Regions from separate parts of the Hydrogenophaga sp. GW456-12-10-14-TSB4 genome, predicted to be linked through region 3. Evidence: riboswitches for the same ligand, from Rfam matches in the RefSeq annotation. Region 3 holds a riboswitch; each other region holds the start of a gene.
What was found. Region 3 has a riboswitch for thiamine pyrophosphate ahead of AC07ZS_RS15880 (purine-cytosine permease family protein). Riboswitches for the same ligand answer to the same signal wherever they lie in the genome.

Region 1 (2,255 bases), on a different contig from region 3:
GTTGTGGTGGCCGCCGGCAACGACGCCGCCAATGCTTGCAACTACTCGCCTGCACGCGAGCCAACGGCGATCACGGTAGGAGCGACTACCACCATGGATGCGCGGGCGTCCTACTCCAACTACGGCACCTGCCTCGATTTGTTTGCGCCCGGCAGCAGCATCAAATCAACTTGGTCGACCTCAACGACAGCAACCAACACCATCAGTGGCACGTCGATGGCTTCTCCCCATGTGGCGGGACTTGCTGCGGTGTTGCTACAAGGAACACCCAGCGCCTCGCCGACTCAGGTGAACGAGGCGATCAAGGCCTCGGCCACGGTCAACGTGGTCACGAGCTCAGGCTCGGGCTCGCCAAACCTGCTGGTCTTTTCTGGTAGCGAGACCTCTACGAGCGAACCGCCGCCCACCACTTCGACGATTGCGTCCGTGGCGACTCTGACAGGCTCGGGCAAGCTGGTTCGCAACGGCTGGCGCGCGACGGTGAGCCTGGGTGTTGTCGACGGCAACGGTCTGCCGGTGGCGGGCGCCGTGGTGGTTGGTGACTTCAGCGTGGGAGGAGCGTCAGTGAATTGCACAACCAACACCAACGGGCAGTGCAGCATCCAGAGTGGCAACATCAGCAAGCGGACGTCCGAGACCACATTCGCCGTCAGCGGAATTACCGGCACGAACCTATCCTACGACGCGTCGAAGAACATCGTCAGCAATGTTACGGTGCGCCAACCCTGACGCCTATCGCGCTGCGGTCTTCGCCTGCGATCAGCGAATACCAGGGTTGGCCGCCCCTGCGGGTACGGCAGGTTGTTCGAGATGATTTGATTGGTTGGCCACGAGGATCAAAGTACACTGCCCTCTGCTCCGGGGTGCACCGGACCTGAAAAGGTCGGGCGCTGAGACGGCTTACCAGCCGAACCCGTGAACTTGATCCGGTTAGTACCGGCGAAAGAAGAGCGCATGCCCCACGCGGCATGTGGGCGAGCACCTCCTCCGTTCTCACGGCGGAGGTGGTTCACCCGCCATCGCGGTCCATGGGGCGGTCCTCCGGAGCATTCACTGCCCATCCACCGGAACCGGAGACCGCCCCCATGAATGCCCCCGATCAACTCCCCGTCTCGACGCTGGCCCTCAGCCGCGAGCCCTTCCCCGCCTCCCGCAAACTCTACGTGCCCGGCCAGCAGCCCGGCGTGCGCGTACCCATGCGCGAGATCGCCCTCACCAATGGCGAACGTGTCGTGGTGTACGACACCTCGGGCCCCTACTCGGAGCCCTCGACCATGATCGACGTGACGCGCGGCCTGCCCGATGTGCGCGGCGCGTGGATAGCGTCGCGTGGCGACACCGAGACCTACGCTGGCCGCGCCCGTCAGGTGCTGGACGACGGCGTGAAGAACGAGGCCCGCCAGAACGACACCACCATCGAACGCATCGAAGCGCTGCGCGCGCAAGCCGCCGGCCTGCAGCGCACGCCTCGCCGTGCCAAGAGCGGCATGAACGTGACGCAGATGCACTACGCGCGCCGCGGCATCGTCACACCCGAGATGGAATATGTGGCCGTGCGCGAGAACGGCAAACGCGAGTGGATGGCCGAGTACCTGGGCGACACCGCTCGCGAGGCTCGCCTGCGCGGCAACCCCATGGGCGCGCGCATCCCGGACATCATCACGCCCGAGTTCGTGCGCGACGAGGTGGCGCGCGGCCGCGCCATCATCCCGGCCAACATCAACCACCCCGAGGTCGAGCCGATGGCGATCGGGCGCAACTTCCTGGTCAAGGTCAACGCCAACATCGGCAACTCGGCGGTCACGTCGAGCATCGAGGAAGAGGTGGACAAACTGGTGTGGGCGATCCGCTGGGGCGCGGACAACGTGATGGACCTCTCCACCGGCCGCAACATCCACACCACGCGCGACTGGATCGTGCGCAACTCGCCGGTGCCCATCGGCACGGTGCCGATCTACCAGGCGCTGGAGAAAGTGGGTGGCGTGGCCGAAGACCTGACCTGGGCGATCTACCGCGACACGCTGATCGAGCAGGCCGAGCAAGGCGTGGACTACTTCACCATCCACGCCGGCGTGCGCTTGGCCTACATCCACCTCACGGCGAACCGGCGCACGGGCATCGTTTCGCGGGGCGGCTCCATCATGGCCAAGTGGTGCATCACGCACCACCGGGAGAGTTTTCTCTACGAGAACTTCGACGAGATCTGCGAGATCATGAAGGCCTACGACGTGAGCTTCTCGCTTGGCGACGGCCTG
Region 2 (2,255 bases), on a different contig from region 3:
CAACACCTACCTGGACCTGCGCCCGGTCATGGCCTCGGCCGCGCAGCACATGGGCAAGGTGGCGTTGCTGCTGGAACTGCCCTCGGGCCATGGCGACCCGTTCTGCCGGCGCTCCTCGTGGGTGGTGTTCGTCAACCCCGCACAGGCGGCGAACCTGCCGCCGGTCTTGCAGGGCGCTCAGGTGCTGCAGCCCCGGCCGGGTTTCCGGCCGTGGACGGACACCTTCTCCAACCTGTTCGACATCCTGATCTGAGTTGCATTCTTTTTCAAATGCGCGGCGCCGGCTTCACGACTTCGCGTCGGGCGGCGGCGTGGTCACGACCTGGCCGTCCTTCACCGGCAGCGTCGCGCCGGGCTTGAACGAGGTTCGCACCGTGCCGTCCTTGCCGTCCAGGCGGTAGGTCACCTGGTAGCCGCTGAGCTTCTGCGACTTTTCGTTCACGGTTTTGCAGCGCCGCTCCACCGAAGCGACCGTGTCCTTCTGCTGCATGTTCTTCTGCACCTGGTTGCCGGCGTAGCCGCCAGCCGCGGCACCGGCCACGGTCGCCAGCGTCTTGCCGCTGCCGCCACCAATCGTGCTGCCCAGCAGGCCGCCGGCCACGCCGCCGATCACCGAGCCGGCGATGCGGTGCTGGTCCTTCACGGGCGCCTGCCGCTGCACCGTCACGTCCTCGCAATGCTCGCGCGGCGTGACCACTGTGGCCATGACTTCCTTCACCTCGACAACCTCGGCGACTTTGGGTTTCATGAGCGTCTGGTAGCCGGTGACGCCGCTGGCGCCGATGACGACCGTGGCGAGCCCGCCGACGACCAGGCCCTTCATCATTGATTTGTCCATGTTTGCATCCTGCCTTTCTGTGGAATCCATCTTGCGCGGCAATCTATCGCTGTTCTGTCGTGTTCTTGTGACAAAGCGTGTCCGCGTACACTCTGCCCTGCTCCGGGGTGCACGGACTCGAAAGGGTCCGGCGCTGAGACGGCTTGACGGCCGAACCCGTGAACTTGATCCGGTTAGTACCGGCGAAAGAAGAGCGCATGCCCCACGGCGGCATGCGGGTGCGGCCCTTCCCCCTGCGGAAGGGCGGCGCCTGCGCACGCGGTCACTGGGGCGGTCCTCCGGAGCATTCGTCCATGCCCATCCACCGGAACCGGAGACCGCCACCATGAATGCCCCCGACAAGATCCCCACCGCGTCCCTCGCCCTCAGCCGCGAGCCCTTTCCCGCTTCCCGCAAGATCCACGTGAGCGGCCAGCAGCCCGGCGTGAGCGTGCCCATGCGCGAGATCGCGCTCACCAACGGCGAGCGCGTCGTGGTCTACGACACCTCGGGGCCCTACTCGGAGCCGACGGCCGCGATCGACGTGACACGCGGCCTGCCCGACGTGCGCGGCGCGTGGATCGCCGCGCGCGGCGACACCGAAACCTATGCCGGCCGCGCGCGCCAGGCGCTGGACGACGGCGTGAAACACGAAGCCCGCGATGCCGAACGCATCGAGGCCTTGCGCGCCTCCGCCACCGGCCTGCAGCGCGCGCCGCGCCGCGCGCGCAGCGGCCTGAACGTGACGCAGATGCACTACGCGCGCCGCGGCATCGTCACGCCCGAGATGGAGTACGTGGCCGTGCGCGAGAACGGCCAGCGCGAATGGATGGCCGAGTACCTGGGCGATGCGGCGCGCGAGGCGCGCCTGCGCGGCAACCCCATGGGCGCGCGCATCCCCGAGATCATCACGCCCGAGTTCGTGCGCGACGAGGTGGCGCGCGGCCGCGCCATCATCCCGGCCAACATCAACCACCCCGAGGTGGAGCCGATGGCGATCGGGCGCAATTTCCTGGTCAAGGTCAACGCCAACATCGGCAACTCCGCCGTCACCTCCAGCATCGAGGAGGAAGTGGACAAGCTGGTGTGGGCGATCCGCTGGGGCGCGGACAACGTGATGGACCTTTCCACCGGCCGCAACATCCACACCACGCGCGACTGGATCGTGCGCAACTCGCCGGTGCCCATCGGCACAGTGCCGATCTACCAGGCGCTGGAGAAGGTGGGCGGCGTGGCCGAAGACCTGACCTGGGCGATCTACCGCGACACGCTGATCGAGCAGGCCGAACAGGGCGTGGACTACTTCACCATCCACGCCGGCGTGCGCCTGCCCTTCATCCACCTCACCGCGAACCGCCGCACCGGCATCGTCTCGCGCGGCGGCTCCATCATGGCCAAGTGGTGCATCACGCACCACCAGGAGAGCTTTCTCTACACG
Region 3 (2,255 bases):
GGGCGGCCTGTCCAGCGCGGCAAGCGAGCTCGAAGGGCAGTACGCCATGGCCTGGGCGCGCAACATCTGGGCCGATTCGCTGGCCTGATCCCCCGCCCCGTGAAAGCCCCGCTCGCGGGGCTTTTTCTTGTCCGTTGTCCGTCGAGGAGTCCCATGAAACGCCGTTCCTTCGCTTCGCTCGCCCTGCTGCCCCTGTTCGCGCGGCCCGCCCTGGCGGCCGAGCGCATCGGGGTGCTGATGCTGCACGGCAAGAACCCGGGCGGCCCGGCCAGCCCACAGTACGGGCCCGTGAAGACGGCGATGGAAAAGCAGGGCTGGCTCGTCTCGCTGCCCGACATGCCCTGGTCGCGCAACCGCTACCTGCAAGGCCATTGGGACGGCGCCATGGCCGAGATCGCCCAGCACGTGAAGGCCCTGCAGGACCAGGGCGCCACGCGCATCGTGCTCATGGGCCACAGCATGGGCGTGCCGGCCGCCATGAGCCATGCCGCGCGCGGCGGCACCGCGCACGCGCTGGTGCTGCTCGCCCCGGGCCACGTGCCGCAGGGCTACTTCACCCTGCCCAGCCTCACGGCGGTGCGCGACAGCATCCAGACCGCACGGGAGCTCGTGGCCGCCGGCAAGGGCGATGAAAGCCAGCGCTTCATGGACATCAACCAGGGCCGGCAACAACCCGTCATCACCACGGCGAAAAACTTCCTCTCGTACTTCGACCCCGAGTCGGACGCCGACATGGGCGTGACCGCACCGAAGCTGCCGCCGGGCCTGCCCGTGCTCACCGCGGTCGGGGAGAAGGACCCCTTGTTCACCCGCGTGCGCGCCTACTACGTCGACAAGCTGCCGGCGAACCCGAAGACACAGTTGCTGGAAGTCCCGGGCGGCCACCTGGACACGCCCCAGGTGGCGCTCGACCAGGTCATGCAGTGGGTTCCCCAGGCGATCGGGGCCTGAGCCGTATACTTCGTTCCGCGCCGTTGCTGGCGCATCCGCTAGGGGTGTTGCCCCGGGTTTTCCGCCCGGGTGCGACTGAGAGAGTCCCTTTGAACCTGATTGAGGTAATCCTCGCGCAGGGAAGCAGGCCGGATACCGCCGCCGCACCGCGCCGCAGGGCATCCGGCCCAGCCCACCTGCTTCAACACTGCTTGGAGCGTTTCCATGTCGATGAACCCTTCCCCGGCCAACCAGGCCCTGACCCCCGTGCCGCAAGGCAACCGGGTCTTCCACTTCCACGAACACGCCGCCCTCTGGTTCAGCCTGGGCACCGGCTTGCTGGTGATGCAGATCGGCGCCTACCTCGTGCCCGCCGTGGGCACGCGCGACGCGGTCATCGCCATCGTGCTGGGCTCGCTGATCGGTGCCGGTCTGCTGGCCTGGACGGCGCGCCTGGGCTGCCAGACCGGCCTGTCCAGCGCCGGCCTGATGCACGCCACCTACGGCAGCGCCTTCGCGCGCCTGCCGGTGCTGCTCAACATCGCGCAGCTGGTCGGCTGGACCACCTTCGAGCTGGTCATCATGCAGGAAGGCACGGTCGCCATCCTGAAGCAGGCATTGGGCGCCGAACCCGGCGGCCTGCTCGACGGCACCGGCGGCAAGCTGCTGGCCACGCTGCTCTGGGGCGGCGTGCTCACCGCGCTCATGGCCGGCTCCATGCTCACGCTGGTGCGCCGCTTCGTGAGCCGCTTCGGCCTGCCGCTGGTGATCGCCTCGCTGGCCTGGCTCACCTGGCAGTTCGGCACGCGCCTGCAGGCGCAAGGTTTTGAAGGCTTCTGGAACCGCCCGGGTGCGGGCGGCATGGGCCTGTTCTCGGCCATGGACCTGGTGATCGCGATGCCGGTGTCCTGGCTGCCGCTGGTGGCCGACTACGCGCGCCACGGCAAGCGCACCGCCAGCACGCTGGGCGGCACCTGGCTGGGCTATGCGCTGGCCAACATCTGGTGCTACGCGCTGGGCGTGCTGGTGGTCAGCACGGTGGAACCGGGCACCAACCTGGTGGGCTCGCTGCTGCTCGCGCAGGGCGGCCTGATCGCGCTCGGCCTGATCCTGCTCGACGAAATGGACAACGCCTACGGCGACGCGCACTCGGGCGCGGTCTCGGTGCACAGCCTGCGCCCGCGCTGGAGCATCCGCGCCGCCGGCCTGGGTTTCGCGGTGGTCTGCACCGGCCTCGCGCTGCTGCTGCCCATGCACACGCTGGAACCCTTCCTGCTGCTGCTCAGCTCGGTGTTCGTGCCGCTCTACGGCGTGATCCTGGGCCG

Region 1: another riboswitch for thiamine pyrophosphate. It lies ahead of thiC (phosphomethylpyrimidine synthase ThiC); the one in region 3 lies ahead of AC07ZS_RS15880 (purine-cytosine permease family protein).
Region 2: another riboswitch for thiamine pyrophosphate. It lies ahead of thiC (phosphomethylpyrimidine synthase ThiC); the one in region 3 lies ahead of AC07ZS_RS15880 (purine-cytosine permease family protein).

What each region holds. Positions count from the first base shown of each region.
Region 1 covers NZ_JBWKZH010000009.1:98,542-100,796, reverse strand. The annotation lists gene AC07ZS_RS07190 (S8 family peptidase) at 1-729, shown strand, start outside; TPP riboswitch at 850-965, shown strand; gene thiC (phosphomethylpyrimidine synthase ThiC) at 1,086-2,255, shown strand, end outside.
Region 2 covers NZ_JBWKZH010000027.1:31,428-33,682, reverse strand. The annotation lists gene AC07ZS_RS14705 (spermidine synthase) at 1-253, shown strand, start outside; gene AC07ZS_RS14700 (glycine zipper 2TM domain-containing protein) at 287-838, opposite strand; TPP riboswitch at 932-1,046, shown strand; gene thiC (phosphomethylpyrimidine synthase ThiC) at 1,164-2,255, shown strand, end outside.
Region 3 covers NZ_JBWKZH010000030.1:38,879-41,133, forward strand. The annotation lists gene AC07ZS_RS15870 (FCSD flavin-binding domain-containing protein) at 1-88, shown strand, start outside; gene AC07ZS_RS15875 (alpha/beta fold hydrolase) at 154-951, shown strand; TPP riboswitch at 982-1,090, shown strand; gene AC07ZS_RS15880 (purine-cytosine permease family protein) at 1,162-2,255, shown strand, end outside.